Regions from separate parts of the Buttiauxella sp. AC142 genome, predicted to be linked through region 2. Evidence: predicted binding sites of a transcription regulator. Region 2 holds the regulator's gene; each other region holds the start of a gene.
What was found. The regulator CRP, encoded in region 2, controls carbon source genes, mostly activating them, when cyclic AMP is high. The targets are predictions, from matches to a motif close to ATGTGANNNNNNTCACAT.
Positions count from the first base shown of each region.

Region 1 (7,915 bases), 2.6 Mb from region 2:
TCGCAGAAACCAGAATATCTTCTTCTGAAGTTTGCTGCGCAAAAGCTGGAGCCATCATCGCCAGAAGCAGCGGGTTAAGCACCCAGCGTGCATTTTTATGCATCATCATCATTCCTTAGATGGAAAAGATTAACATTTGAAAATATTTTGAAATAAGAACGGACTGGATTTTGCCGATAACGGTTCTCATTATCAATCTCAATTGATAGTATTTCTTAAATTAATCTTATGAATAATCACATGATTTATGTGGTTTACTTTTTCTGGATGTTGGCCTGATGCGGCAAAGGAGTCGAAATGGCAGGAGTGCAAGGGTATCGCTTGTTTAATGTCCAGTTAGTGCATAAATCGCAAGTTTCACCTTCGCTATTGAGTCTGGTGTTTGGCGGTCCGGATGTTGCACATATGAAATGTGACTCGCCCGATCAGCGAATCAAAATGTTATTCCCCTCTGAAGATGGCTCTATTCCTGCTCTGCCGGAGCAAGGCGAGTGGTATCAATTGCTGCAACAATTGCCCAGAGAAAAGCGACCCGTGGTGCGCACTTATACCTTGCGCAAGGTTGATCGCGAGCGCCAGGAAGTCACCGTTGAATTTGTCAGCCACGGTACGGAAGGGCCGGCCTCAGCATGGGCAATTAACTCGCGACCTGGCGACCAGATTCAAATCGTTGCGCCTAATGCCGAATATACTCAAGACAGCGGTGGATACGAATGGACTCCGCCGAGCGGTTTACGCCATGGGCTAATCATCGCCGACGAAACGGCATTGCCCGCAGCGAAAGGTATTCTTGAATTGCTGGCTGCGGGGCAGAACCCGCCACAAATTCAGGCATTTTTTGAAGTGCCAGACGAAGGTGACTGTGTCGATTTGAGCGAGTTCAGTTTCGCGCAAATTCACTGGTTAGCGCGTAAAACAGCGAATGCCTCGCATGGAGAATGCCTGCTCAAATCCGTCAGAGAAAATGTGCAGCTACCTGAAGCCGCAGGCGTGACGGAGGAACTTAATGAAGAAGCGGAAGGCGAACTGCTGTGGGATAAAGCGACTACGGTAAGCAATGATTTTTACGGCTGGGTCGCGGCAGAATCCACGGTGGTGAAACTCCTGCGCCGCCATTTGATTGGTGAATGCGGTGTGAACCATGACACCATCAACTTTATGGCGTACTGGAGTAAAGGGCGGGAGCGTTAAAAGAGCAGGGCGGCAAACGCCGCCCTGTATTAGATTTTTTTAAGTTCTGGCATCAGCCGCATCGTCGTATTCACGATTTGCATCAGCTCTTCATAGCTGGCGTTTTCGCGCGCGCTCACTGACATCCCCTGAATAATACAGCACAGGTACTTAGCCAATTTACGGATACAACTGGTCGCAGGCATTTCGCCTTGTTCCTGGCGCTTGGCCAGAAAACGCACCAGCGTTTCTTCCTGCATCGACTGACGCGTTTTTATCACTGCCGCGATATCTTCCGAAGATGCGGCCAGCACGGAGGAAGTACAGATGATAAAGCAACCTGTTGGCGTGTCTTTCTCAGTAAAGAGCTTCGCAATCAGCGAAAAATAATCTTCCAGTGCTTGCTCGAGCGTGCGTTCTTCGCAGAACAGGCAATTCTCACGCATTTGCGAGAAACGTTCGATATAGCGGTCCAGAACGGCTTTGAATAACCCTTCTTTGTTGGTGAACTCTGCGTACAGCGTCGGAGCTTTTGCGCCCGTCGCTTCGACCAGATGCGCCAATGAAGTGGCTTCATAACCGTGTTGCCAGAACAAAGCCATGGCCTTGTCGAGTGCTGCTTCCCTGTCAAACACTTTCGGTCGGCCACGGCTTTTTTTAATGCAAGTCGTATCAGATGACATATGCGCCGTTTAACCTTTGTCTGTTTATTGAACGATCATTATAAAAATAATATCACGCGGTAGCTATAGGGAAGAGTGGAAAAATAATTATTTCCTATGCTTATGAAAATATAAGCTTTTATAAAATAATTAACGGTCATTATAAAATTAATTTGACGTGTGATGCAGATCACGTTTATGATTTAGTTATCGAACGTTAAGTAAATAAATTTAACGGCCTTATAAATGTTTATCCAAGGTAACTATCATGAAAAACGTAAAAAATCTTATTGCTGCTGTTGTTCTTAGCTCAATTTCATTTGCAAGCTTTGCAGCTGTTGAAGTTCAGGCTGCCCCAGTTGGCGAGCAGAAAGTAGGAACGATCAGCGCATCCGCCGGGACTAACCTGGGTTCTCTGGAAGACCAACTGGCGCAGAAAGCTGAAGCAATGGGCGCAAGTTCATTCCGCATTACTTCAGTCACTGGACCAAATACATTGCACGGTACTGCGGTAATTTATAAATAAGCCTGTGCCCTCTAAGTAAAAACTCTCTCCATAAGAAAGGCCCTGTTGAAAAACAGGGCCTTTTTCTATTGCTGAAAAGGGCGGCAGGCGCCGCCGAGGGTTAGATTTTTTTCAGCTCCGGTAACAAGCGAAGTGTCGTGTTGACGATCTGCTTTAATTCCTCGTGGCTTGCATCTTCCCGCGCGCTGACTGACATGCCCTGAACAATGCAACACAGGTATTTAGCCAAATTTCGAACGCAGGTTGTGGCCGGGATTTCACCTTTCTGTTGGTGCTGCTCGAGGAATTTAAGCAGCGTAGCTTCGAGCAGAGACTGACGAGCCTTGATCATTTCAGAGATATCGTGCGATGAAACTGCCAGAACGGATGAAGTACAAATCATAAAGCAGCCCGTTGGGGTTTCTTTATCGGTAAACAGTTTCGCCACCAGATAAAGATAATCCTCAAGCGCCTCTTCAAGCGTTCGATTGTCACAACGCAGGCAGGTCTCTCGCAGTTTCGTCACACGAGCCAGATAGCGGTCTAAGACGGCCTTGAACAAACCCTCTTTATTGGTGAATTCGGCATATAACGTTGGGGCTTTTGCCCCTGTTGCCTCAACCAGATGTGCCATTGAAGTGGCTTCGTAGCCGTGTTGCCAGAACAAAACCATGGCCTTATCGAGTGCGGATTCTTTGTCGAACACTTTTGGTCGGCCACGGCTTTTTTTGGTATCGCAGGTGTCGGTAGACATAATTAGCCGTTTTAACCTTTTCTATTTTATGAGCGATCATTATAAAAATAATATCTCATGGCTTCTACTGCTAGTTTGTCCAAAAATAAATCATGGCTATCTGTATGAAAAGTAAGTCATTAATAAAATAATTAACGGTCGTTATAAAAATAATTTGACGTGTGATGTAGATCACGTTTATTATTTACTTATCGAACGTTAAGTAAATAAATTAACGGGCTTACAAATCATCTGCTTAAGGTCAAAAATCATGAAAAACGTCAAAACTCTTATCGCTGCTGTTGTTCTTAGCTCAATCTCTTTCGCAAGCTTCGCGGCTGTTGAAGTTCAGGCAACGCCAGCAGGCCAACAGAAAGTAGGCACTATCACTGCAACCGCCGGGACTAACCTGGGTTCTCTTGAAGACCAACTGGCTCAGAAAGCTGATGAAATGGGTGCGAGTTCATTCCGTATTACTTCAGTCACTGGCCCGAATACATTGCACGGTACTGCGGTAATTTATAAATAAGATTCACGGTAAATCAGTTTCATAAAAAAAGGCCCTGTTAAAAAACAGGGCCTTTTTGCATCTCAAAACAATTAAATCTCGGTGCTGGCAATACCGTACGCGTTCACTTCAATCGGCATCCCGGAGCGGTGCTGCATGGCTTGCTCCATGACGCTAGCATCTGTTTCCGGTGCAGACTGGAACTGTTTCATCTGCTCCGTTAACACAATCGGAAGCACTTTCGGATCGTCATCAATGTGTTTAGACAGAGGCTGATGGACTTCAACTAAACGCCTGCCATCGGGCTCCACTGAGGTTTTAATCGCGGTGTTGATGATGCGCACTGGCGTACCAACAGGCATCTCTTTGTACAACGCTTTAATATCGTCATCACGCAGTCGAATACAGCCAGAACTCACGCGCATTCCAATCCCAAAGTCCGCATTTGTTCCGTGCAGCAGATAAACGCCGCCATAGGCTGCGAGGCGAATGGCATGGTGGCCCATTGGGTTTTCCGGCCCGGCTGGGACGACCGCCGGAAGTTTGATTCCGTTCGCCAGATAGCGCGCGCGAATATTGGCCGTTGGCGTCCAGGTCGGGTTGGCGCGTTTATCTGAAACGCTTGTGACCATAGTTGGTGTCACGGTGTCGCCACCGAGTTGGCCAATGCCTATCGGGTAAACGGTTACGCTATTTTTCCCTGCGGGATAGTAATAAACACGCAGTTCGGCAAGATTCATTACCAGCCCCTGACGCGGCGCATCTGGCAATAGCATCTGGCGCGGAATAGTCAGCACGCTACCCGCACGTGGCACATACGGATCAACACCTGGATTTGCCTGAAGCAGGGCAAGGAAGCCGACATTGTATTTTTTGGCGATGGCTTCAAGCGAGCCGCCGTTATCCTCGACAACATGGAAAAAGTTCTGACCGATAAGGCGACTGCCTTCAGGAGGCAGAGGGTAGGAATTAGCGCTTGCCGGGAAAGCGGCAAGGCTTGCGCTGACCAGCATCAGCGATGCCAACCAACGTACAGGTAAAGAGAGAAATCGCGACGACTGCATTAAGCAAAACCTCATTATTATTAAGGTTAATGTTATTAAAAAGTTAATCGTGAATTATGGCGGGGGAAGATGTAGGGAAACCTTCGTGGTTTGAAAAGAATGTGTAAATGTTACAAAAGTGCCTTAGGGGTAACTAAGGCACGTTAAGCAAATTAAGATACGACTTAAGCCGCTGCGTTCTGGGCTAACTGATGCATAAAGTTACGCACCCATTCCATTCGCGCTTTGCGGTCAGCCAGATCTTCAATAAATTTAAGACGCGTTGGCCCATCCAGGCGGAAATGCTGCGGTTGCTTTTGCAATAAGCCAATCAGCCAAACCGGATTAACATTGTTCTTCTCGGCAAACTCAATCACTCCGCCTTTTTCATTGCCTTCTATTTTACGCACACCCAGTTTCTGAGCCTGCTGACGCAATGCCGCGATATCCAACAGATTACGCGCCGGATCCGGTAGCAATCCAAAGCGGTCAATCAGTTCGACTTTCAATTCATCAAGCTCATGCGCCGTTTTGGCGCTGGCAATCCGCTTGTAGAATGACAGGCGCGTGTTCACATCCGGGATAAAATCATCTGGCAGTAGGGCAGGCATGCGCAATTCAACTTCGGTCTGGCTGCTGGTTAAATCTTCAAGCGATGGCTCGCGACCTTCTTTGAGCGCATCGACCGCGTTTTCCAGCATTTCCATATACAGAGAAAAACCGATCGTTTCCATTGAGCCGCTCTGGCCTTCACCGAGCAATTCGCCAGCACCTCGGATTTCCAGATCGTGCGTTGCCAGCGCAAAACCCGCCCCTAAATCTTCGAGAGAAGCGATAGCTTCGAGGCGCTTCTGCGCATCGGTAGTCATGGCTTTCGGGTGAGGCGTTAGCAGCCACGCATAAGCCTGGTGATGGGAACGCCCAACGCGGCCACGGAGCTGGTGCAGCTGCGCGAGGCCGAAATGGTCTGCACGTTCAATGATAATGGTGTTGGCTGTCGGAATATCGATACCGGTTTCGATAATCGTGGTGCACACCAGCACGTTAAAACGCTGGTGGTGGAAATCGTTCATCACCCGTTCCAGCTCACGCTCACGCATTTGGCCGTGGCCGATGGTGATACGTGCTTCCGGAACTAACTCCGCAAGTTTGTCTGCCGCTTTCTGGATGTTTTCGACATCGTTGTAAAGATAGTAAACCTGGCCGCCACGCAACACTTCGCGCAGGATGGCTTCGCGAACCACCAGGCTATCGTATTCACGCACGAAGGTTTTCACTGCCAGGCGGCGGGCCGGCGGAGTGGCGATAATCGACAAATCGCGCATTCCGCTCATCGCCATATTCAAGGTGCGCGGAATCGGGGTGGCGGTCAGCGTCAGGATATCCACATCGGCACGCATCGCCTTGATACGCTCTTTGTGGCGCACCCCAAAGCGGTGCTCTTCATCGACAATCAGCAGGCCGAGATCTTTCATCTTCACATCATTTTGTAGCAGCTTGTGGGTGCCGATAAGAATGTCGACTTTCCCTTCACGCGCCTCTTCCAGAATTTGTGCTTGCTCTTTAGCGGTACGAAAACGCGACAGCATTTCGATACGCACCGGCCAGTTAGCAAAACGGTCGCGGAAGTTGTCGAGGTGCTGTTGGGCCAGCAGCGTCGTTGGCACGAGTACCGCAACTTGTTTGTTGTTTTCCACCGCGAGGAATGCGGCACGCATCGCAACTTCGGTTTTACCAAAGCCGACGTCGCCACACACCAGGCGATCCATGGCCAATGGCTGGCACATGTCGCTTAATACCGCGTTGATGGCCTGAGCCTGGTCCGGTGTGGTTTCAAACGGGAAAGCATCGCAGAACATTTGGTACTGTTCACGGTCATGCTTGAAGGCGAAACCCTGTTTGGCGGCACGTTGGGCGTAAATATCCAGCAGCTCTGCCGCCACATCGCGTACTTTCTCAGCCGCTTTTTGACGCGCGCGCGACCAGGCATCGCTGCCAAGCTTATGCAATGGTGCATTTTCTTCGGCACCGCCCGCATAACGGCTAATTAAATGGAGCGACGAAACCGGGACATAGAGTTTGGCGTCCCCTGCGTACGTCAGCATCAGGTATTCAGCTGTAATGCCGCCCGCTTCAAGAGTGGTGAGGCCGGCATAACGCCCGACGCCATGCTCGAGGTGCACAACAGGCTGCCCGGTATGCAACTCGGCCAGGTTGCGAATCAACGTATCCGGGTTAATGGTGCGACGGCTATCCTGACGGCGGCGGCTGACGCGCTCACCCAGCAGGTCACTTTCACAAATTAACGCCCGGTTGCGCAGCGTGTCGATAAAACCGTGTTCGCTGGAACCCAGCATTAAATAGCGGCCTTTATCGGCTGCTTCATCGAGCCGATAAATACGTTTCGGGGCAACTTTAATTCGCGCTAACAGTTCGCCTAATGCTTCGCGGCGGCCTTCACTTTCGACGGAAAACACCACGGGGCCATCGAAAGATTCAAGGAATTTTCGCAGGTTATCGAGCGGCGCTTTTTGTTGCGCCTGAACGGATAGATCGGGCAGGGCGTGATAACCCAGGTTGGTAAACGCAGCTTTGTCGGCTAACGATTCTGTTTTGAGCTGAATGCGCGGCCAGTTTTTGAGTTCGCTGAACAGTTCGTCAACGCGTAACCACAGGCTTTCTGGCGGAAGCAGCGGGCGCATTGGGTCAACGCCACGATTTTCGAAACGGGCAAACGTATCCTGCCAGAAACGCTCGGCGTTGGTTTCAATATCACCGGTATTAATCAGCAGCGTATTTTTTGGGAAATAGCTAAAAAGTGGCGGTAATGGTTCGCTGAAGAACAGCGGCTGCCAGTATTCAATCCCCGCCGGGAGCATGCCTTTACTGACCTGCTGGTAAATATGCTCAGGCTCGCGCTTTACATCAAACTTGTCGCGCCACTGGCTGCGGAACAGTTCGATGGCTATTTTATCGGTCGGGAATTCGTGCGCAGGTAGTAGGTTAATGGCATCGACTTCTTCGAGCGTGCGCTGCGTATCAACGTCAAATACGCGCAGGCTGTCGATTTCATCATCGAAAAAGTCGATGCGATAGGGCTGGTCGCTGCCCATCGGATACAAATCCAACAATGCGCCACGGGTGGCAAATTCACCGTGCTCCATGACTTGATCAACGCTGCGATAACCGGCTTGTTCCAGCTGGCTGCGCAGGTTATCACGCGACAAACGCTGGCCTTTCTTCATCACTAACGCGTGGCCGTGTAAATAGCTGTGCGGACACACGCGTTGCATC
Region 1 is NZ_CEEDCH010000001.1:1,575,828-1,583,742, forward strand. It holds gene iutA (ferric aerobactin receptor IutA) at 1-103, opposite strand, end outside; gene AC0IWZ_RS07180 (siderophore-interacting protein) at 298-1,191, shown strand; gene AC0IWZ_RS07185 (TetR/AcrR family transcriptional regulator) at 1,221-1,853, opposite strand; gene bhsA (multiple stress resistance protein BhsA) at 2,101-2,358, shown strand; gene AC0IWZ_RS07195 (TetR/AcrR family transcriptional regulator) at 2,459-3,091, opposite strand; gene bhsA (multiple stress resistance protein BhsA) at 3,342-3,599, shown strand; gene ldtC (L,D-transpeptidase LdtC) at 3,671-4,591, opposite strand; gene mfd (transcription-repair coupling factor) at 4,807-7,915, opposite strand, start outside.
Region 1: a site for CRP is predicted at 3,251-3,268, ahead of bhsA (multiple stress resistance protein BhsA). Genes of this name have one in related genera too.

Region 2 (7,915 bases):
CTGCAAAAGCAGGAAAACCAGCCGCTCGATTCTGCAAAAGATAACGTCAACAGCGCACAGGCTCGTAAAGATCAAAAACGCCGTGAAGCAGAATTGCGCACGCAAACTCAGCCCCTGCGTAAGCAAATCACCACGCTTGAAAAGCAGATGGAAAAGCTGAATGCCCAGCTTGCGCAAGTGGAAGAAAAACTGGCTGACAGCGCTATTTACGACCAAAGTCGTAAAGCAGAAATGACCGAATGTCTGCAAACTCAGGTGAAAGTGAAGTCAGCACTGGAAGAGTGCGAGATGGAATGGCTGGACGCGCATGACAAGTTAGAGCAGATGATGCAGGCCGAGTAACCGTTTTGCCTCAACCTTATCGAAAACTAAGGATGAGGCCCGCGAACTTAATGCCAAATCAACAGGGCACACGCCGCCGTCAGCAACCCCATAAAGACATTGAAGATTGTCCAGGAGCGGCGGCTGCGCAGCAGTTTGCCGATCATGCTGCCAAACGCAATCCAGATAATACCTGCAACAATGTTAACCAGCGCAATCCCGATACTGATTAACGCCACGGAATGCAGGTACTGAGCACCGGCAAGGCTAAAACTTGCCACTGCACCCAATGCCATCAACCAGGCTTTAGGGTTGATAACCTGAAGTAAACCGCCCTGCCAGAATGGAATAGGAGCCGGAGGCGGCGCATCCGTTTCCAGTTTTTCATAGGTCGCGGTGCCGATTTTCCATGCCAGCCATAATAGGTAAGCACTCCCGGCAATCTTCAGGATAAGGTGCAAAGCAGGATACAAAAGGATTAAGCTACCGACGCCAAAGGCCACCAGCAACAGGATGCATTGCATCCCAAGCATGATGCCAATCATCAACGGAATGGTGCGCATAAAGCCGTAATTGGCGCCGGAAGAAGTCAGTAACATATTGTTTGGGCCGGGTGTAATAGCCGCGACCCAAAGAAAACCAAGCATTGAGAAGAAAAGCGTTTCCATGAAATGGGTGTTCCACACCCGGTAAAGTTAATTAGCAAACTAAATGAAACTAACAGTGTGATATGGCTACGACAAGTCCCGCAGTATTGAATTTTAATCACGAAGAAGATGATCAATTTCGTCCGTTGAAGGGTGTCAGTAATCCGCACCTGCAAACCATGCTTCCGCGTTTGATTCGCCGTCGCTTAAATTTCAAACCTCACTGGCAGCGTCTGGATATGCCGGATGGAGATTTTGTCGATCTTGCCTGGAGCGAAGACCCACGCCAGGCATTGCATAAACCACGGTTAGTCGTTTTTCATGGGCTTGAAGGTAGCCTGCACAGCCCATATGCCCACGGCTTAATCGAAGCCGCCAGCAAGCAAGGCTGGCTGGGCGTAGTCATGCATTTCCGTGGATGTAGCGGCGTGCCAAATCGCATGAAGCGCATTTATCACTCGGGCGAAACTGAAGACGGAAGCTACTTCTTAAACTGGCTCAGTACCCGTTACGGCAAAGTGCCGACGGCGGCAGTGGGGTTTTCCCTCGGCGGGAACATGCTCGCTTGTTTATTGGCTAAACAAGGTGCTGACTGCACGCTACAGGCCGGTGTCATAGTTTCAGCCCCTCTGATGCTGGAACATTGCAGCGCACATATCGAAAAAGGATTCTCGCGCGTTTATCAGCACTATCTTTTGAATCTGCTGAAGAAAAATGCCGCGCGCAAGCTCAGAAGCTATCCGGGCACTCTACCTGTTGATCTGCGCCAGCTTAAAGGAATGCGCCGCCTGCGTGAGTTTGACAATTTGATCACTTCAAAAATTCACGGCTTTGCTGATGCTCTCGACTACTACCGTCAATGCAGCGCGATGCCGTTACTGCCACAAATCAAAACCCGGACGCTAATCATCCACGCCAAAGATGACCCGTTTATGGATCATCATGTGATCCCGGATAAAGCCATATTGCCTGCTAATATCGAATACCAACTTACGCGCTACGGTGGGCATGTTGGGTTTGTTGGTGGGACGTTACGCCGCCCTGAAATGTGGCTTGAGCAACGCATCCCGCAATGGCTGTCTCAATTTTTGGACCAGTAATATGATGATTCCCTGGCAAGACCTGCCTCCCGAAACGCTTGATAATCTGATTGAATCCTTTGTATTACGAGAAGGCACAGATTATGGTGAACAAGAGCGCTCACTTGAGCAAAAGGTGGCTGATGTTAAGCGCCAACTGCAAAGTGGTGAAGCGGTACTGGTATGGTCAGAACTTCATGAAACGGTGAATATCATGGCTCGCGGGCAATTTCGCGGCTAAGCCTGCCTATACTGCATAATACAACTGCCTTCACCCAACCAAACTTGCTACTACCCATGGAGTTGTTGCCTTATGTCAGCCAAACATCCGGTTATTGCCGTAACAGGTTCCAGCGGCGCGGGAACGACCACCACCAGCATCGCCTTCCGTAAAATCTTCCAGCAATTAAACCTACGTGCAGCTGAAGTTGAAGGCGACAGTTTCCATCGTTTCACCCGTCCTGAAATGGATATGGCGATTCGTAAAGCGCGTGACCTTGGCCGTCATATCAGCTACTTCGGGCCGGAAGCCAACGACTTTGGCTTGCTTGAACAAACGTTTATTGAATACGGCAAAACCGGGCAGGGTAAATCACGTAAATATCTTCATACCTATGATGAAGCCGTACCCTGGAATCAGATTCCCGGCACGTTTACTCCGTGGCAGCCGTTACCAGAACCGACTGATGTTTTGTTTTATGAAGGCTTGCATGGCGGAGTCGTTACCCCGCAGCACGACGTCGCCAATGCCGTCGATTTACTGGTTGGCGTAGTGCCGATTGTAAACCTGGAGTGGATTCAAAAACTGGTGCGCGACACCAGCGAGCGCGGTCATTCCCGTGAAGCGGTAATGGATTCCGTCGTGCGTTCGATGGACGATTACATCAACTACATCACGCCGCAGTTTTCCCGCACGCACATCAACTTCCAACGCGTACCGACGGTAGATACCTCTAACCCGTTTGCCGCACGCGGTATTCCGTCATTAGATGAAAGTTTTGTCGTGATTCATTTTCGCGGTCTGGATGATATCGACTTCCCGTATTTGCTCGCCATGCTGCAAGGCTCATTTATTTCCCACATCAATACATTAGTGGTGCCGGGCGGCAAGATGGGACTGGCAATGGAGTTGATCATGACGCCGTTGGTTAAGCGCCTGGCGGAAGGAAGAAATATCAATAATTAGGGCGGCTAAACACCGCCCTTTTCTTCACTCTAGCTTTCAATCACTTCGTAGCTATGGGTGATGTTTACGGCTTTTTCCAGCATCAACGCAACGGAACAGTACTTCTCAGCAGACAAGTCTACCGCACGCGAAACTGCATTATCTTTCAATTCTTTGCCTGTCACAATGAAATGCAGATTGATATGTGTGAACAGACGCGGGGCTTCTTCGCGGCGCTCAGAGGTCAGTTTCACTTCACAATCCGTCACGTTGTAGCGGCCTTTTTGCAAAATAGAAACTACGTCGATTGCGCTACAACCACCAGCGGACATCAGAACCATTTCCATCGGACTGGGTGCTTTATCGCCAGAATTACCGTCCATCAGAATCTGGTGTCCAGAAGCGGACTCCCCAAGGAAGGTTAACCCTTCAACCCACTTCACTCGTGCTTGCATGTTACTTCTCCCGTTGAAAAAATTGTCTTTCAGAGTACGCAGATTCAGCAAATCTGGCAATGGAAGGCGACCTGCGTCAAGCTGAAACGAGACAATAGGAGACACTTGTCAAAAGCTATGCTAAAACAATCCAGATGCTACATCGATACATTGACGTTATGCATGTATGCAGAGGACATCACTAATTACAGGCAGCAAGAATGACTTGCATGCCATCTCCCCAAGGTGGGGAATATTCTAATACTTGCAACGCCAGACAGGATGTTTAGCGTCCTGTCGTTGGTAGCCAGTTATAAAACAGAGGATAACCGCGCATGGTGCTTGGCAAACCGCAAACAGACCCGACTCTCGAATGGTTCTTGTCCCATTGCCACATTCATAAGTATCCATCGAAGAGCACACTGATTCACCAGGGTGAAAAGGCTGAGACGCTGTATTACATCGTCAAGGGTTCTGTGGCTGTTCTGATCAAAGATGAAGAGGGCAAGGAAATGATCCTCTCCTATCTGAATCAGGGCGATTTCATTGGCGAGTTAGGGCTGTTCGAAGAAGGTCAGGAACGTAGTGCTTGGGTTCGTGCTAAAAGTGCCTGCGAAGTGGCTGAAATTTCATATAAAAAATTCCGCCAGCTGATTCAGGTCAATCCAGATATCCTGATGCGCCTGTCTTCACAGATGGCTAGTCGTCTGCAAGTTACATCTGAGAAAGTGGGTAACCTGGCATTCCTGGATGTGACTGGTCGTATCGCGCAGACACTGCTGAACCTGGCTAAACAGCCTGATGCAATGACCCACCCGGACGGTATGCAGATAAAAATTACCCGTCAGGAAATCGGTCAGATCGTGGGTTGCTCTCGCGAAACCGTTGGTCGTATCTTGAAAATGCTGGAAGATCAAAATCTGATCTCTGCTCACGGTAAAACGATCGTCGTTTACGGCACTCGTTAATCTCCGTCTCAAAAATGGCGTGTTGCTTCATAACACGCCTTTTTTGTCTCTAAAAAACTAAATCCGAAACCCGATTAATTGAAGTTGCAGCAAGGCAGCAAGTGAGTTCATCCCGATGAGCTTACTCAAGTAAGTGATTCGGGTGAATGAACGCAGCTAACGCCGCTGCAGCTTTAAGTAAGAAGGGTTTATGTGGCGAAGACTGATCTACCATCCTGAAGTTAACTACGCACTGCGGCAAACGCTGGTGCTGTGCCTTCCGGTGGCAGTAGGTTTGCTCTTTGGCAATCTCCAGTCCGGCCTGCTTTTCTCTTTAGTCCCTGCCTGCTGCAACATTGCAGGACTTGATACTCCCCATAAACGCTTCTTCAAACGCCTGATCGTCGGCGGTAGCCTGTTTGCCGTCAGCAGTTTGATCATGCAGCTTTTATTGCTTTATACCTCAGTGCCGTTGCCGGTGATATTGGCCGTAATGGCGCTATTGCTGGGCGTCACAGCCGAAATCAGCTCCCTGCACGCTCGTCTGCTTCCCGCCTCACTCATTGCCGCGATCTTTACACTCAGCATGGCGGGGAATATGCCCATCTGGAAGCCAATGCTGCTGTATGTCAGCGGTACAATTTGGTACGGCGTGTTTAACTGGTTTTGGTTCTGGATGTGGCGCGAGCAGCCACTGCGCGAATCATTAAGCCTGCTCTATCGCCAACTGGCGGATTACTGCGAAGCCAAATATGGCATGCTAACGCAGCATACCGACCCTGAAAAAGCGCTGCCTCCGCTGCTGGCGCGTCAACAAAAAGCCGTTGATTTAATCACTATTTGCTACCAGCAATTACACATGCTGGCAGCGAATCAGCAAAACGGCTACAAGCGATTACTGCGCGCGTTTCAGGTCGCTCTGGATTTACAAGAACACATTTCCGTCAGCCTCCACCAACCTGCCGAAGTGCAAAAGCTGGTTGAGAAAAGTCACGCTGAAGCCGTGATTCGCTGGAACGCGCAGACCATTGCAGCGCGTTTACGCGTGCTGGCTGACGACATTCTTTATCATCGGTTCCCACAGCGTTTCACGATGGATAAACAGATTGATGCCCTTGAGAAAATCGCGCGTCAAAATCCGGATAACCCGGTTGGGCAATTTTGCCATTATCACTTCAGTCGGATTGGCCGTGTTTTACGCACCCAGCGCCCGTTGTATATCCGTGATTTGATGGAAGACCGGCAGCGTCGCTTGCCACTTTGGGCAGCACTGAAAAGCTATTTATCTTTGAAATCCGCCGCGCTGCGTAACGCCGCCAGATTAGGTGTAATGCTGACCATCGCCAGTATTTTGGGGGGGTTTTTACATCTGCCTAAACCTTACTGGATTTTGATGACGGTAATGTTTGTGACGCAAAACGGCTATGGCGCGACCCGGGTGAGAATTCTTCACCGGTCGGCAGGCACCATTGCAGGTTTAGCGATAGCGGGCATCGCGCTGCACTTCCACTTTCCGCAAGATATCGCGCTGGCCGCGATGTTGATCATTACGCTGGTCAGCTATTTGTTCATTCGTAAGAGTTACGGTTGGGCGACAATTGGCTTTACCGTCACGGCGGTTTACACCCTGCAACTCATCACCCTCAGCGCCGAGCAGTACATCGTTCCGCGCTTAATAGATACGCTGCTCGGCTGCCTGATTGCCTTTGGTGGCATGGTGTGGCTGTGGCCACAGTGGCAAAGTGGTTTACTGCGCCAGAACGCCCACGATGCTCTGGAGCGCGATCAGGATGCGATTCGCCTGATTCTGAGCAGCGACCCGGAACCCACCCCGCTGGCGTATTCGCGAATGAGGGTCAACCAGGCGCACAATGCCTTATTCAACTCGCTCAACCAGGCGATGCAGGAACCTGGATTTAACTCGCACTATCTTGCCGATATGAAACTATGGGTGACGCACAGCCAGTTTATCGTCGAACACATCAATGCGATGACCACACTTGCCCGCGAGCACAACATGTTGACGCCGGATCTCGCCCAGCGTTATTTGCAATCGTGTGAAATTGCGCTGCAACGATGCCAGCAGCGGCTTCAATATGATGGGCCTGGGGAAACCAATGATGCGAATATTCTCGACCCGCTGGAAGGGCTTCCGAGCGGGCCGCTAAGTACCATGGAACAACATTTACAGCGGGTGTTGGGCCACCTCAGCACCATGCATACCATTTCTTCGGTTGCATGGCGTCAGCGGCCACATCACGGTATCTGGCTGAGCCGCTTACGCCGCTCAAATTGACGGGCGATTAAGCGTTAACGACTTTTGCGACCGCTTTGGCAAAGCGCGTCATACCGTCTTCGATATCAGCATCCTCAACAATTAACGCCGGAGCAAAACGCATGACGTCTGGCCCCGCGTTCAAGACCATCACGCCCGCTTCTGCCGCTGCGTACAGGAACTCCCGGGCACGGCCTTTGTAGTGAGGTTTCAACTCAGCGCCAATCAATAAGCCCATGCCACGAATGTCGCTGAACACGTCGAATTGCTCGTCGATTTGCTGCAAATGCTTAACGAACTGCTGGCGTTTCGTCGCAACGCCTTTCAAAACCTCAGGCGTATTGATGATGTCAAACGCCGCACCTGCAACGGCACATGCCAGCGGGTTTCCGCCGTAGGTTGAACCATGAGTGCCAACATGGAACGCAGAAGCAATTTCCTGAGTAGTCAGCATGACGCTGACCGGGAAGCCACCGCCGAGTGCCTTCGCGCTGGTCAGAATGTCTGGCGTCACGCCGTAATGCATGTACGCAAACAACTCGCCGATACGCCCCATCCCGCACTGCACTTCATCGAATACCAGCAACGCTTTATGCTCATCGCACAACTCGCGCAAGCCTTGCAGGAATTCTGGGGTTGCCGCCGTTACACCGCCCTCGCCCTGAATCGGCTCGACCACGACCGCACAAGTATGGTCATCCATCACCGCTTTCACTGCATGCAAGTCGTTAAACGGCACATGAATAATATCGGCTGGCTTCGGGCCAAAGCCGTCGGAATACTTCGGCTGACCGCCAACAGAAACGGTAAACAGCGAACGACCGTGGAAGGCATTATGGAAGGCAATAATTTTGGTTTTATACGGACTATGGCGCGTAGAAGCGTAGTACCGTGCCAGTTTGAAGGCGGTTTCGTTGGCTTCGGTACCAGAGTTCATAAACAGTACGCGTTCAGCAAAAGTAGCATCAATCAGTTTGCGGCCCAGGCGCAACGCGGGTTCATTGGTGAAAACGTTGCTGGTATGCCATAGCGTTTCGCCCTGACTTT
Region 2 is NZ_CEEDCH010000001.1:4,138,781-4,146,695, forward strand. It holds gene AC0IWZ_RS19335 (ABC transporter ATP-binding protein) at 1-342, shown strand, start outside; gene AC0IWZ_RS19340 (LysE family translocator) at 390-989, opposite strand; gene AC0IWZ_RS19345 (hydrolase) at 1,052-2,068, shown strand; gene AC0IWZ_RS19350 (YheU family protein) at 2,070-2,288, shown strand; gene AC0IWZ_RS19355 (phosphoribulokinase) at 2,361-3,233, shown strand; gene AC0IWZ_RS19360 (OsmC family protein) at 3,263-3,667, opposite strand; gene crp (cAMP-activated global transcriptional regulator CRP) at 3,982-4,614, shown strand; gene AC0IWZ_RS19370 (YccS/YhfK family putative transporter) at 4,805-6,889, shown strand; gene argD (bifunctional acetylornithine/succinyldiaminopimelate transaminase) at 6,897-7,915, opposite strand, start outside.

Region 3 (7,915 bases), 2.8 Mb from region 2:
TTAGTTTTACGAACTTCGTCGTCTTTACCCAGTGCGTTAGGAACGATAGAGAAGGTATAAGAAATACCATCTTTAGCGTAAGCAAACGGCAGTTTAGCAACGGAAGTCAGAGAGGCAACAGCACCTTTCTGGTCACGACCGTGCATTGGGTTAGCACCTGGACCGAATGGAGCGCCAGCGCGACGACCGTCTGGGGTGTTACCGGTTTTCTTACCATAAACCACGTTAGAGGTGATGGTCAGAACAGACTGAGTCGGGATAGCGTTACGGTAAGTAGTCAGTTTCTGAATTTTCTTCATGAAACGTTCTACCAGGTCAACAGCGATGTCATCTACGCGAGAATCGTTGTTACCGAACATTGGGTATTCGCCTTCGATTTCGAAGTCTACAGCCAGGCCGTCTTCGTCACGAACAGGTTTAACTTTCGCGTATTTGATTGCAGACAGTGAGTCAGCTGCAACAGACAGACCCGCGATACCACAAGCCATGGTGCGAACAACGTCACGGTCATGCAGAGCCATCAGAGACGCTTCGTAGCTATACTTATCATGCATGTAGTGAATGATGTTCAGCGCGGTGACGTACTGTTTAGCCAGCCAATCCATGAAGTGGTCAAGACGATCCAGAACGTTATCGTAGTCCAGAACATCTGCCATGATTGGTGCTTCTTTAGGACCGATCTGCAGTTTCAGTTTTTCATCAACGCCGCCGTTGATTGCATACAGCATGGTTTTCGCGAGGTTAGCACGAGCACCGAAGAACTGCATTTGCTTACCAACGATCATTGGGCTTACGCAGCATGCGATTGCGTAGTCATCGTTGTTAAAGTCAGGGCGCATCAGATCATCGTTCTCGTATTGCAGAGAAGAGGTATCGATGGAAACTTTAGCTGCGAACTTCTTGAAGTTCAGTGGCAGTTTTTCAGACCACAGAATAGTGATGTTCGGCTCCGGAGACGGCCCCATGGTGTACAGGGTGTTCAGGAAACGGAAGCTAGATTTGGTAACCAGAGTACGACCATCTACACCCATACCGGCGATAGATTCAGTTGCCCAGATTGGGTCACCAGAGAACAGCTCATCATACTCAGGGGTACGCAGGAAGCGAACCATACGCAGTTTCATGACCAGGTGGTCAATCATTTCCTGTGCTTCAAGCTCAGTAATTTTGCCTGCTTTCAGGTCACGTTCGATGAATGCATCCAGGAAGGTGGATACGCGACCGAAGGACATTGCAGCGCCGTTCTGAGATTTAACCGCAGCCAGGTAGCCGAAGTAAGTCCACTGAATAGCTTCTTGAGCATTTTTAGCAGGACCAGAGATATCGCAGCCATATTTAGCAGCCATTTCTTTGATCTGACCCAGAGCACGGTGTTGCTCGGAGATTTCTTCACGCAGACGGATTGTTGCTTCCAGATCTTCGCCGTTTTCCAGTTTGGATTGCAGAGAGTTGAACTGAGCAAATTTGTCTTTCATCAGGAAGTCGATACCGTACAGCGCTACGCGACGGTAGTCACCAATGATACGACCACGACCGTAGGCATCCGGCAGACCGGTGATTACGCCTGATTTACGGCAGTTCAGGATGTCTTTGGTATAAACGTCAAACACACCCTGGTTGTGGGTTTTGCGGTATTCGGTGAAGATCTTTTTAAGCATTGGGTCAAGTTCGCGACCGTATACTTTGCAAGAACCTTCAACCATTTTGATGCCACCAAACGGAATAATTGCACGTTTCAGTGGAGCGTCAGTCTGCAAGCCAACGATAGTTTCGAGGGACTTGTTGATGTAACCAGCATCATGGGAGGTGATGGTGGAAGCGAGGTCAGTATCGAAGTCAACAGGCGCGTGAGTGCGGTTTTCCTGTTTAACGCCTTCCATGACGTTGTCCCACAGTGTGGTAGTTGCTTCAGTAGCACCTGCCAGGAAGGACTCGTCACCCTCGTAAGGGGTGTAGTTTTTCTGAATAAAGTCACGCACGTTGACTTCATTCTGCCAGTCGCCTTTGGCAAAACCTTCCCAGGCTGTGGCTAACTTCTCATTAAGCTCGGACATTTAACACCTACCTTCTAATGTGGATTTCTTATTCCCTGAACAATGGTTAGCACATTAGTGCTTATCGCCACCGCGCAGATAAATTACCCAGTACGTCAACCCAACCAGTACACCGCCACCAATGATGTTCCCGATAGTCACGGGGATTAAGTTATCAGTGATGAAGTTCAATACGGTCAAGTGTGTGAAATTGTCCGGAGACGACCCAACTGCGGTCCAGAATTCCGGGCTTGCAAAGTTGCGTACTACGATACCCAAAGGGATCATGAACATGTTTGCGATACTGTGCTCAAAACCACAAGCAACAAACATGGCGACCGGGAGGATCATAGCAAACATCTTGTCCATCAAACTGCGGCCCGAGTAGCTCATCCAGACAGCCAGACAGACCATCAGGTTAGCCAAAATACCGAGGCATACAGCTTCAATAAAGGTGTGATGCATTTTGTGGTCTGCAGTTTGAAGTACATTCAGACCCCACGCACCATTTGCTGTCATATACATGCCTGACAACCAAATCAACACCACGAATAGCAACGCACCAACCAAGTTTCCGACATAGACGTTAATCCAGTTCTTGGCTAGCTGACCCCAGGTGATTCGCCCGCTGGCTTTCGCAACAACGATTAACACCGTAGAGGTGAAAAGGTCGGCACCGCAGATGACACAAAGGATTAGCCCTAAGGAGAAGCAAGTACCACCAATCAGTTTTGCAATCCCAAATGGAATGGTTGCAGTACCGGTGGTAGCAGTGATGTAAAAGACAAAGGCAATCGAGATGAACATGCCCGCAGTGATCGCTAAATAAAACGTGGTCAGCGGGTGTTTTGTTGCTTTATAGACGCCAGCATCTTCGGCGACTTTCGCCATAGCGGCTGGGAGCAATAGATCAAAAGGGTTGTCAGCTTTCACACTAACTCTCTCTTATTTAATTCGGCGACGAGATACTAACAAAGCATTATAGAGTAAAAATTGATATGGATCATATCTCGCCAAGCTTATAGGCCTGTTAAAAGCAGGTGTTTACCTGATTTTCAGCGTAAGTAATTGATATTAATTATAAAAATAAAGTTTAAAATTTATAACGTAATTTGATATTTACCCTCGAAGCCCAGGTGAATGGTTAATTAGAAATGAGTATTTCAATAATTTTGCAACAATATTTATAGCTTAAAATAATATTATTTCACCAATATTTAACTATTGGGTCACAAATGAAATTATTGCGGTGACAATAAAAACACGGGGCAATAAAAATCGCCCCGTAATATAGCGTAAACCTGATGATTTACGCACCTTTACTCATATTTTATTACTTTATTTCCAGAAAGCCGCTTTTGCGCGTTGCAGTTTTTCATACGCGCCTAACAATGCCTGGTGTGCAGGGAAAGCTTTCAGATCGCTGTCTACAGCTTGCAAGCCATAGAATGGCGCTTCACCGCTCAGAGCAGCACTTGCTGCTTCTACTGTTTCTGCGCCGTACATACGGACGAAGGCATTCAGATATTGCAGTGGTTGGCGGTCTTCTTCCATCGCCAGTAACAGCAGGGTTTGCAGGCAGCGATAGTAGTTCGCACGCTCAGGGCTGAAAATAGAGGCGTTGAACTCCATCGTCCATTCAGTCCAGATAAGCGCCTGTTCGGTATCACCACCCGCCAACGCCAGCATGGCTTTCAGCTCGCCAATACGTAGCGTGTACCAACCGTTGTCTTTACCGGTAGCCAGGCCGAGCAGTTCACGCACACGGGTGAAATCATCATGACCTTCTTCATCTAACTGCGAGATCAGACCCAGATAATCCTGCTTTTCCCACTCACTTCCTGGCAGCGCCAGAATGGTGTCGCGCAGGTGATAACCCATATTGTTATTGGCAAGCAGCAAATCTTCTGCAGGATAGATATCGGACATTCCAGGCACGATGATACGGCAAGCGTAAACATCCAGATGTTGGTAATCGGCGATGTATACTTCTTGATCTTCTGCGTCAAAGATGGCCATCAAAGTGGCGAATTCTTCTTCTGTTGTGCCGGAGAAACTCCAGTCAACAAACGGATAGTCAGCATCCTGCTTGAACATATCCCATGAAATCAGGCCGCTTGAGTCAATGAAGTGAGTTTCCAGGTTCGCATGTTCGGCCACTTCTTCGTCATCAAAAGTAGGCGGAGTGAACACGTCCAGGTCTTTTAAACCACGGCCCTGAAGCAGTTCAGTCACTGTACGCTCTAGCGCAACACCAAAATCAGGATGCGCGCCGAAGGAAGCAAAACAGGTCCCGTTTGCTGGGTTGAATAACACAACGCAGATAACCGGATATTTGCCGCCTAATGAACCGTCGTAAGCGAAGATTGGGAAACCTTCAGCTTCCAGCGTGGCAATGGATTCAACCACGCCAGGATAGCGAGCCAACACTTCCTGTGGGATTTCCGGCAGACTGATGCTTTCCGCGATAATGCGGTTTTTAATGTAACGCTCAAAAACTTCTGAAAGCCCCTGAACACGGGCTTCGTTTGCGGTGTTCCCTGCAGACATCCCATTAGAAACATACAAATTCCCGATGATGTTCATCGGAATATAGACGGTTTCTTGATCGGATTGGCGGGTAAATGGCAGAGCGCAGATCCCGCGCTCTTCATTACCTGATTGCAGGTCAATAAGCATGCCTGCGGTGACTTCGTTTTCAGGATCGTAGAACGCACGCAGACGCTCGTCGAGAATACCTTCTGGCAACTGCTCGTCTTCAGGAATCGGGAACCACTTCTCGTTTGGATAATGCACAAACGGGCCATTGGCAATGGTTTTGCCCAACCAGAAATCAGCGAAGAAGTAATTGGTCGACAGGCGTTCGAAATATTCGCCCAACGCAGATGCTAACGCTGCTTTTTTAGTCGCACCCTTACCGTTGGTGAAGCACAGTGCGCTGTCTTTATCACGAATATGAACGGACCAGACGTTAGGGACCGGATTTAACCAGGAGGCTTCTTCTATATTAAAGCCAAGATCGGCAAGCTTGGTCTGGAAGCGAGCGATGGAATCTTCCAGGGCGGCATCTTTGCCAGGAATAAAGGTTTGAGTCATGAGGTTTCACTTTTGTCGTACGCAAAGCGCGCAATGATACGGGTTTTAGCCAACTGACGCTATCGTCAGCGGCAAGCAGGCGGCCTTAGCATAACAGGCTATGCTTATTGCTAGTAACCTACTGTTATGGCGGTATAAATGAAGAGTTTTGATCTCCAGCGGATGGCGCTAGACAAAGTCCCTTTAGATTTTCTGTGGGAAGTGGCTTTTCGTAGCCTTTACACCTTTGTGCTCGTGTTCCTGTTTTTAAAGATAACCGGGCGGCGTGGCGTAAGGCAGATGTCGTTGTTTGAAGTGTTGATAATCCTGACTCTTGGCTCAGCGGCAGGTGATGTGGCGTTTTATGACGATGTGCCGATGCTGCCTGTTTTCGTCGTATTCATGACGCTCGCTTGCTTATATCGTTTGGCGATGTGGTTGATGAGCCACAGTGAAAAACTTGAAAATCTGATGGAAGGAAAACCCGCGGTAATAATAGAAGAAGGTGAGTTTGCCTGGGAAAAAATGAAGGCTCAAAACATGACCGAATTTGAGTTCTTCATGGAACTACGCCTGCATGGTGTAGAGCATTTGGGGCAGGTTCGGCTGGCAATATTAGAAACCAACGGGCAGATTAGCGTCTATTACTTCCCCGATGATTTGGTCAGGCCGGGTTTATCTATATTGCCTGAGTATTGTAGCGAGCGTTTCGAGAGGGTTCCGGAGGATGGGGATTACGCCTGCATTCGATGTAGTGAAGTGTTGACGTTAAACGCAGGAGCAAAAATTCTTTGTCCACGCTGTAAACATCATCAATGGGTCAAAGCCAGCACGGCAACACGAGTCACCTGACGGGCGTTTATCGGGTGTTTAATTCAGCGATTAGTTGATTCTGTTGTGTGATTTTGCGCACATTACCGCAGCATGCCGTATTAACCATTGCAGCCTCAGCATCTCAATGATAAAACCGAATATGTGGTAAAACTTATGACTCTAAGCGTGGTGAGGGGAAATGACTCAGGTATACAATTTTAGTTCCGGCCCGGCGATGCTACCGGCTGACGTACTTCGTCGTGCACAAAATGAACTCTGTGACTGGCAAGGTTTAGGCACCTCCGTAATGGAGATAAGCCACCGCAGTAAAGAGTTTATTCAGGTTGCTGAAGAAGCTGAAAAAGATTTTCGCGATCTGCTGCAAATCCCCTCGAACTACAAAGTTTTATTCTGTCACGGTGGTGGTCGCGGACAATTCGCGGGCGTTCCGCTCAATATTCTGGGTGACAAAACTACCGCTGACTACGTTGACGGAGGCTACTGGGCGAGCAGTGCAGTAAAAGAAGCACATAAATACTGCAACCCCAATGTTATTGATGCCAAAGTCACTGTTGACGGTCTGCGCGCCATCAAACCGATGAGCGAATGGCAAGTTTTTGAAAACAGTGCTTATCTGCATTTCTGCCCAAACGAAACCATTGATGGCATTGCTATTCATGAAGCGCCAGATTTTGGCGACACCGTTGTTGTTGCTGACTACTCATCCTCTATCTTGTCGCATCCGATGGACGTTAGCCGCTTTGGCGTAATTTACGCTGGCGCGCAGAAGAACATCGGCCCGGCGGGTCTGACGCTGGTCATCGTGCGTGAAGATTTGCTCGGTAAGGCGCATAAAGCGTGCCCGTCGATTCTTGATTACACCGTGCTTAATGACAATGATTCTATGTTTAACACCCCGCCAACCTTCGCCTGGTATCTTTCAGGTCTGGTGTTTAAATGGCTGAAAGAGCAGGGCGGCGTTGAAGCGATGGACAAAATCAATCGGGCGAAAGCAGAACTGTTGTACGGCGTGATTGATAAAAGCGATTTCTATCGTAACGATGTTGCTTCGGCGAACCGTTCACGCATGAACGTGCCATTCCAGTTGGCTGACAGCGCACTCGACAAACTGTTCCTCGAAGAGTCCTTTGCTGCGGGTCTGCATGCGCTGAAAGGCCACCGCGTTGTCGGTGGGATGCGTGCCTCCATCTATAACGCCATGCCGCTTGAAGGCGTTAAAGCATTAACCAACTTTATGGTCGATTTTGAACGTCGCCACGGTTAATTGCTGTTAGTTGTGATTATCCCCGCGACATGCTTCGCGGGGTTTTTATTCTGTTTTGAGTTGAGAGTATTTTCCCCATGCTGGAATCCCTGACGTTACAACCCATCGCATTGGTCGACGGCACAATTAACCTCCCAGGTTCAAAAAGTGTTTCTAACCGAGCACTGCTACTTGCAGCGCTGGCTAATGGCACTACCGAACTGACTAATTTGCTGGATAGTGACGATGTGCGTCACATGCTTAACGCGCTGAAAGCCTTGGGAGTGAGTTATACACTTTCCGCCGATCGTACGCGTTGTGAAGTCACAGGAATGGGTGGCCCATTACAAGCCTCAGGTGAGCTTGAACTGTTTTTAGGTAACGCGGGTACGGCAATGCGCCCACTGGCGGCGGCATTATGTCTGGGCAGTAACAACATCGTGCTGACGGGTGAACCTCGCATGAAAGAACGTCCAATCGGCCATTTGGTTGATGCTTTACGCCAGGGCGGCGCGCAGATTGATTACCTGGAGCAAGAAAACTATCCGCCGTTGCGTCTGCGTGGTGGTTTTAGTGGCGGGCAGGTTTCTGTCGATGGCAGTGTCTCCAGCCAGTTCTTGACTGCACTTTTAATGACGGCACCACTGGCAGCAAACGACACCGAAATCACTATCAAAGGTGAGTTGGTATCGAAACCTTATATCGACATCACACTGCACCTGATGAAAAC
Region 3 is NZ_CEEDCH010000001.1:1,364,896-1,372,810, forward strand. It holds gene pflB (formate C-acetyltransferase) at 1-2,054, opposite strand, end outside; gene focA (formate transporter FocA) at 2,109-2,966, opposite strand; gene ycaO (30S ribosomal protein S12 methylthiotransferase accessory factor YcaO) at 3,372-5,129, opposite strand; gene AC0IWZ_RS06200 (DUF421 domain-containing protein) at 5,268-5,960, shown strand; gene serC (3-phosphoserine/phosphohydroxythreonine transaminase) at 6,121-7,206, shown strand; gene aroA (3-phosphoshikimate 1-carboxyvinyltransferase) at 7,287-7,915, shown strand, end outside.
Region 3: a site for CRP is predicted at 3,025-3,042, ahead of focA (formate transporter FocA). Genes of this name have one in related genera too.

Region 4 (7,915 bases), 100 kb from region 2:
CACTGCAAATGCCTGTGTGCTGCGGGCGTACTCGGTTATCAGCAATAAATTCAAGCCAGTTTGTGGCGTGCAACCCGTAACGGCGGGCAGGTCGATGACCGGAATAAACTGGTCGCGAATATTCGCCATGCCCAGCAGGGGCGATTTCATTCCCGCCGCACGGTTAATTTTCGGCATCGGCACAATTTCACGTAGCTTAAAAACGTTGATGCCATACAGCTCAGAATTCCCGCCGTGCTGGCCTTCTCCTAAGCGGAACAACAACAGCTCAAATTTGTTGGATAACGCCAGGTTAGCCCTTTCATCAATATCTTTTTGAAAACTATCCATTTAAACCTCTGCTCGATAACCTGGCGGGTAGTCGCCCTGGCGCCTGTTTAAGTTATCGGCAGAATGGGGAAAAAGTGGAGTCTGTATAGCCGGGAAAATTCACCCTTATTGGCCCATTTCGTTATCCAGCCATGCCACGAGACCGGCTCTGTCTATCGGCTCGCGGTGGTCCACGGTGTAAACCGGCCCAAGCGACATCGGTTCTGCGTTATCCGCAAGTTTTACCAACTCCGGCAGATATTCTTCCCCTGGGTGCCCGTGGCGTCTTACGCCAAGCCGCAGTGCATAGCGTTCGGCGGCGAGGGGGCCAGGAATTTGGTTCCATACCTCCAGAACCCGGGTAACGCCCGCCTGCTCAAGATATCGTTCAAGCGCCTCTTTCGGTTGGAAGCCAAACCATGCATCGACAATAAAGACACATTGCATTGGGCTATCGGCCACTATCGACCAAATGACCTCATAAGCGGCACTTCCCAGGCGGCGGTTGAATGGGCGATCAATTTCATCGAACTGAGCCATAAAAGGCTCTTTTATGCCATCAATGGTCAGAATCGGTAGCGCAAAATGTTCGGACAACAAACGGGCGATAGTGCTTTTTCCTGAGGCGGGTACGCCGTTCACAAGTACCACCGTTTTGCCCTGTGTTCGCGTGGTCTGGCTCATAATATTGCGATCACCTCTTCCTTACCTTTTGCCCGACGCAGTTTTGCCATCACATCATCATCGCCCAACAAATTCACAATCGCGCGGATACCTTCTTCGATGTGCCCGTTGCTGTCGCAGGCGGCAAACATAATCACGATATCGGCCTTTTCGCTGTCGGCAAAGGCGATGGGCTCATCAAGCAAAACCAGACTGAAGCCATTTTTTATCACCCCGCATTCCGGGCGAGCGTGGGGCATGGCGACGCCCTCTTCAAAAACGTAATACGCACCATGCTCAAGGGTGTTATTAATTACTGCCTGGTAGTAGGAGGGCAGGATATAGCCATTATCAACCAGCGGTTGAGCCGCTAGTCTAATCACCTTTTTCCAGTCCGTTTCGCGCACGCCAACTTGTATTGCCTGCGCTTCAATTAATAACTCTTTAATGGCCATGAGTTCTCCCTAAATATTCTTACGAATAATATTTCTCAGCTCATCAATTTTGACAAATAAAGCATCGATATGCTGACGGTGTGTTTTACTCTTCGCAAAAACTTGTAACGCCTGGTTATAGCGCAACATTAATGCTTTTTGTGTTTCGCCATTATTTGGGTTTTCCGTTAACGTGTTTTCCAGAGCAGTTAATTCAGTTTCAAGTTGTACGGCTTGAATATCATATTGCGCCGTATCCGAATTATCACTGTGAAAAAGTTTTTTTAAAGATCCAAACATAGCTAGCTCCCGCCCGACGGTTGCCACGCAACCAGGGTTACAATGAAGAGTAGAGGATAACGCCTGCTTTATTTAAATAATGCGATCTTTTCGATTAATACAGCAGCGACTGCATCATTTGCCGGTATTAAAAATTTGCGCACACTGTCATTCACTTTGCCCTTCTCGAAGGTTTCTTTGCAGTGTCCTACCCATTGCACGTTCATTTCAGTACCGACGTTGACCTTATCAATGCCCCCGGCGACGGCGCGGCGCATATCTTCATCGCTGACACCTGTGCCACCGTGCAGTACCAGCGGGGTTTTGGTCACTTCGCTGATATCCGCAAGGCGTTGATGCTGAATTTTCGCTTTGCCGGTATACAGGCCGTGTACCGTACCGACGGACACCGCCAGCATATCCACCCCGGTTTCATCAACAAAGCGTTTGGCGTCTTCGGTGGTGGTAAAGCAAATATCTTCCATGGCAACCGCTTTGCCATCTTCTGAGCCGCCAATCGCGCCTAATTCTGCTTCTACAGAGATATTTCGCGGGCGAGCAATATCAATAACCTTACGGGTATTAGCAATATTATCTGCCATGTCCAGATGGGAGCCGTCATACATTACTGAACTAAACCCGGCATCGATGGCTGTTTTAATGGACTCAATATCTGAGCAGTGATCCAAATGCAAGCAGGTGGGTATTTGCTGGCTTTCGGATAAAGAACGAATGGAATCTACTAATAAACGATAACCTAAATATTCCGCCGTCCCGGTAGAAATTTGAATCATTAACGGGCTATTGGTTGCTTTGGCAGCTTTAAAATAAGCGGGCAGCATTTCAAGACAATGCAAATTAAAGGAGCCTACCGCTTTAAATTTACGCTCTTTGGCTACCTGTAATAAATCCGGGAAGTTATACAGACTCATGTGCTTTTTCCTCTTGAGGTTTGGTTGATTTGCCATTCACGAACCAGGCGATAAGCGCTACGAACAGGATGAATAAGCCGACAAACGTCCAGTTATTCTGGAATACATGTCCCAAAATCAGGCCGCTACTGATCACATCAGAATCACTGAAAGTCACACCGGTAAAGCCGTAGCTTTCAAGCATTGGCACCAGGATGGCTGGCAGGAAGGTAATAAACAGTCCATGTACTACGCCGCCGATGATTGCACCGCGTCTGCCGCCCATTGCGTTACCGAAAATCCCAGCGGTGCCGCCAGCAAAGAAGTTGGTCAACAAGCCAGGCAGAATCATCGCCAGGCCAAACATTGGGAAGACAATCATGCCGATGATGGAGCCGACAGTTGTGGCAAGGAAACCAACAATTACGGCATTGGGGGCGTAAGGGAACAGCACCGGGCAGTCCAACGCCGGTTTGGCATCCGGTACGATGCGCATCGCAATACCACGGAACGCAGGCACCAGTTCGTTAAGCAGCAAACGCACACCGCTATAGAGCACGAATACCCCGGCAACAAACTGAATTGCCTGCATAAACGCAAACATCAGGTAATTCACGCCGTTGGAGTATTGGCCGATGTATTCCGGGCCTGCCGCCAGCGCCGGGATGAGGTACATAGGGATCATCACCACGGCCATCGAAAGGTAAGTGTCCTGCAAGAATTTGAAGTTATCCGGTAGCACCAGGTCTTCGGTAGATTTAGAACCCTTGCCGACAACCTTCGCCACCGCAGCCTGCACCAGATAACCAATAGTGCAGAAGTGGCCCAGAGCGACATCGTCAGAACCGGTAATGCGGCGTACCACAGGTTGGGCGAGGGCTGGCATCAGCACCGCCATAATTCCGCCGAAGATCCCGCCAGTAAGAATCAACGGCAGCCCGGTCAGCCCGGCTTTATAGCCGATAACTGCACCAATCGTTGCCATCCAAAGCAGTGCTTGCCCGGTGAGAAAGATGTACTTAAACGGCGTGATGCGGGCAATGATGATGTTGACGATAAATATCACCATCAGCGTGAGTGCCACTTCGGAACCCAGCTCACGGTTTGCAAGGCCGGCAATAGCGGCCACATCGGTGATGTAGCCTTTCATACCGAAACCGTGGGTGAAGATGTCGTTCAGGAAAGTCAGCGTATCAACAATAATGTTGATACCCGCCATCATGATTAAAAAACCAAGCAGCGTTTTAAACGTCCCTTCCGCGACTTTACCCTTCGATTTTTTTTGCAGCAAAAGACCGAGCATGGCAATAAAGGCAATCAATATTGATGCCTGTCCTAGCAGGTCTTTAACAATAAAGTTAATGATGCTATTCATGGTCGAATACCTTCACATTGCGTTCTTTTAAAAAGGCGACAATCTTTTGTTCGATTTCGTCTTTATCCGTGAGACGGTGCAGCACAATGACGCGTTTAATTTCCTCTTCGCTGGCATCGGCCGTTAAAATATCGGCGAAGGTTTTTTGCGTTAAAATAATGTCAGATTTAAAGGCCCCCGCTTCTGATACGGTGGTGTGATCAATTTCTGCCGGGATTTGAAGTTTTTTAAGTACCGCAGTTGCAGCCATTTCAATGGCGAAACTGGAACCTAAACCACAGCCGCATACACAAAGAATTTTAAGCATTGAAAGTCTCCTCAAATAATATTGAGCTGCTTCGCTAATTTATAATGATGCCCTTCGGTGTCGACGAGGCGTTTTTGCATACTGATTAAATCTATAGGGATCGGTTTATTACTCGAATTAATAATAATGGCTTTATTTCTCATGCCGGACTGGATACAACGAACGACTTCACCTGCCATAATTGTGCCCTGATAAATTTCCTCGCAGGTAGGGTCACCGTTACGCAAGCTATAACCAATAATCGACTTACGAATTCGTACGCCAATTTTTGGCTCAAGTTGTTTAATCATGGTGTCAATCGCCCCCTGGAAACCGGGGGAATATTCTTTGGTGTAACCTTCAGAGCAAAGGATTACGACGCTGTTTTGTGTCTCAAGGCGTGCGCTAATCTTGTGTGCCAGTTCGCTCAACGACTGCTGGCATTCTGGGATGAGCGCAAAATCAGCATTGCTTTTAATCGCCGATTGCAGCGTCAATTCACCGCAGTAGCCGCCGAGCAGTTCAACCATAAAAACCCGCCCCGGCAAAGCGCGACCTGTATTACGCAGTTTGCCGACTTCTTTAATGACTTGTTCACAGGCGGTTGAAAAACCAATGGTGTAATCACTGCCGTAAACATCGTTGTCGATGGTCATACCGACACCGAAACAATTCACACCATATTCGCTAAGGTTATTCAGAAACTGTAAGGAGCCGTCTCCGCCTGCCATAATAAGCACATCGATATGCAGGGTTTTTAACTGTTTTGCGATGGTTTCATATTCGCTACCCATTAATTTACGATGAGTTCTGCCTGAAGACATAATCGGAATGGCGGCAACGGAAAAATCCACTAGATCCCGTGCGGAAATAGCCTGGTGATTATTCTGCAATAAACCTGGAATACCACCGTTAAACAAAACGATTTCTGCTTGTGCCAGTCGGGAAATCTGAAAAACAAAATTATTTATTCCCGTGACATCACCGCCGCTAATTACCATGCCGATTCTCATGACGCTCGCCTCGTTTATTTGCTTGCAGACATTTTTCCCTTTAAACAAGACTTGAATTTGCAACGGATGTCACAAAAGCAGGATTCATTTAAGCCTGAAGGTCATTGACAGAGGGTTTTTATGGGTGTGTTTTGTGATATAAATCACAGATAATTAATGGCGGGAAACAAAAAATTTGTTGAAAATATTCTATATTTCAATGGATTAATCTTGGTGGGTGAAAACTAATAATATCAGCGTGTATTTGGTTTTGATGGGGAATTATTAGCTTTCAAAAATGTGACTGCTAACGCATTTTTATATGGCTGAAAAGGAATGGGGTTAATTTAGAAGTCTAAAAGAAATAAGCGTGAAGACGGATAAGCCATCCGTCTTCATCATTTAAAAGGGCATTCTAACCAGCAAAAGACAATTTATCTTCCACAGTAATGTCACGCAGCACCCGGCAAGGCACGCCTGCGGCAACCACGTTTGGCGGAATAGATTTTGTCACTACGCTACCCGCGCCAATCACGCTGTTGCGGCCAATCACCACACCGGGGTTGATGATGACGCCCGTTCCCAGCCACACGTTATCTTCAATGGTAACGGGCAAAGAAAACTGCTGCCCGGTGATGCGGATTTCTGGGTCTATCGGATGCCCGGCGGTAGAAATGGTCACATTGGGTGCAACCATCACGTTATCGCCAATCGTCACCGTGGCGTCATCCACCACGATGAAATTAAAGTTAGCGTAAAAGTTTTTGCCGATATGCGTGTGGCTGCCATAAGCCACACGGATGGGCGGCTCGACCCAGCAATTTTCGCCCACGCTGCCAAATAATTGCTGGAGCAGTTCGGCACGGTGAGCCTCTTGCGAAGGGCGCGTCATGTTGTAGTCATAGACCAACTCTTTGCCTGCCCGGCGCTCTTCCGGCAACCCTTCGCAGTGGTCCGTATACAGCTCGCCAACTTCCATTTTTCTTCGTACTGACATGTTCTTTCTTCCTTAATTTGCCGGAGCTGCCGCAGCTTGTGGGAGCGGGGCTCTGTGATTTGACAGGGTAAACGCTGACACGACGGTGATGGTCAGCACGATACCGCCCAGAATCAGATAGGTATGCTGGAAGCCAATCTTATCGTACATATTTCCGGCAAAAGCCGAGAGGAAAATCGCCGCGGACTGTTTGGCAAACTGGAAACCAATCAAATAAATCGTGGCCGACAGGCGGGTGTCGAACACGCCGGTAATATATTTAAATGCCCCAACCAACAGGAACGGCACTTCCAGCGCATGCAACATTTTGAGTGCAATCACTTCAAACGCGGAGGTGGCGAAAGCCGAGCCGATGATACGCGTGGTCATGATCGCCCCGGCAATCAGCAGCGTGTTTTTGGCGCCGATGCGGTTAATGATCCACGGCGAGCAGAACATAATAATCGCGTTGCAAATTTCTCCGGCAGTGGTCGCAAAACCGAAGGCTTGGGTGCCTTGCTGCGGAGAATCAAAGAAGGTTTTAAAGAAGGTCGCAAACTGTTGATCGAAGACGTCATAAACACATGCCACACCCACCACATAGAGAATGAACATCCACATTTTGGGCATTTTAAATAACGAAAAGACCATTTTTGCAGAAATCTGGCGCTGATTGGCACCCAAAGAATCCATAACCTGTGCGGTCTGGTTTGTCTGTGGGCGAGCGACCAGCAACAGCACCATCAAAATCACGGCCGCACCTGAACCCATCCAGAACACAAACGCCGGATTAACGTTAAATAACACCCCTGCGGTGGAAGCGCACAACCCCCAGCCCAGGCAGCCAAACATCCGTGCTTTACCGTATTCAAAATAGCTATTGCGGCTCACGCGCTCGATATACGCCTCAATCGCGCCGGAACCGGCAGAGAATACAAAACCGATATAAATGCCGCCAGCAAGCGCCCCGAGCACGATATTGGTTTTTAGCAGCGGAGCAAAAACATACAAGAAGAAGGGGGCGAAGAAGAACAGCATCAGGGTTATGACCCACAGCAAATGCTTTTTAAGCCCCAGTTTGTCGGAAATGATCCCCAGAACGGGCTGGCAGAGAATGGCAAACAGAGAAATACAGGAAAACACGATCCCGGTATGCGTTTTATTCAGGCCGATTACGTCCGAAAGCCAGATGGGCAGGAACGGGAAACAGGTCGCCATAATGAAAAAGTAGAGAAAGAAAAACAGGCCAAAAATCCAGAAATTAGGGTTATTTTTATGGGTACAGGCAGGCATGCTCATTGTGTTTTCCTCAAAGGGACAAACTTGATGGGGCAGCGTGTGCCGCCCCGATGTCATGGTATTACACGCGTTCAAAGCCAATCAAAATGGCGCTTTCCGGGTCGAGGATCGGCAGGGCTAATCCGGCCTGCGCCAGCCATTCCCCGCTAACGGTTTGCGTTGTTTCCATCCAGCCCGGTAGCTTGCGCATGGTATGACCGCCTTTGCCCACCACGCTGATTTGCGGATGGTCGAGCAGCGTGATGCAATAACGTGCCGCCGGGTCGAGGCCTGGCACGCGCAAATTACCGGCGAGCGTATAATCCGGCATCGCCAGTTGGCTGACTAAATACAGCGCCTGAGACTTATCTTCCGCAACGACACCTTGCACTTGCGTTGTGGCATCTGGCAT
Region 4 is NZ_CEEDCH010000001.1:4,242,006-4,249,920, reverse strand. It holds gene AC0IWZ_RS19840 (chemotaxis protein) at 1-330, opposite strand, end outside; gene AC0IWZ_RS19835 (P-loop nucleotide/nucleoside kinase family protein) at 436-993, opposite strand; gene AC0IWZ_RS19830 (PTS sugar transporter subunit IIA) at 990-1,427, opposite strand; gene AC0IWZ_RS19825 (hypothetical protein) at 1,437-1,706, opposite strand; gene AC0IWZ_RS19820 (class II fructose-bisphosphate aldolase) at 1,775-2,617, opposite strand; gene AC0IWZ_RS19815 (PTS sugar transporter subunit IIC) at 2,604-3,971, opposite strand; gene AC0IWZ_RS19810 (PTS sugar transporter subunit IIB) at 3,964-4,278, opposite strand; gene AC0IWZ_RS19805 (6-phosphofructokinase) at 4,290-5,270, opposite strand; gene AC0IWZ_RS19800 (maltose acetyltransferase domain-containing protein) at 5,665-6,246, opposite strand; gene AC0IWZ_RS19795 (oligosaccharide MFS transporter) at 6,259-7,524, opposite strand; gene AC0IWZ_RS19790 (alpha-galactosidase) at 7,586-7,915, opposite strand, start outside.
Region 4: a site for CRP is predicted at 5,402-5,419, ahead of AC0IWZ_RS19805 (6-phosphofructokinase). Genes of this name have one in related genera too.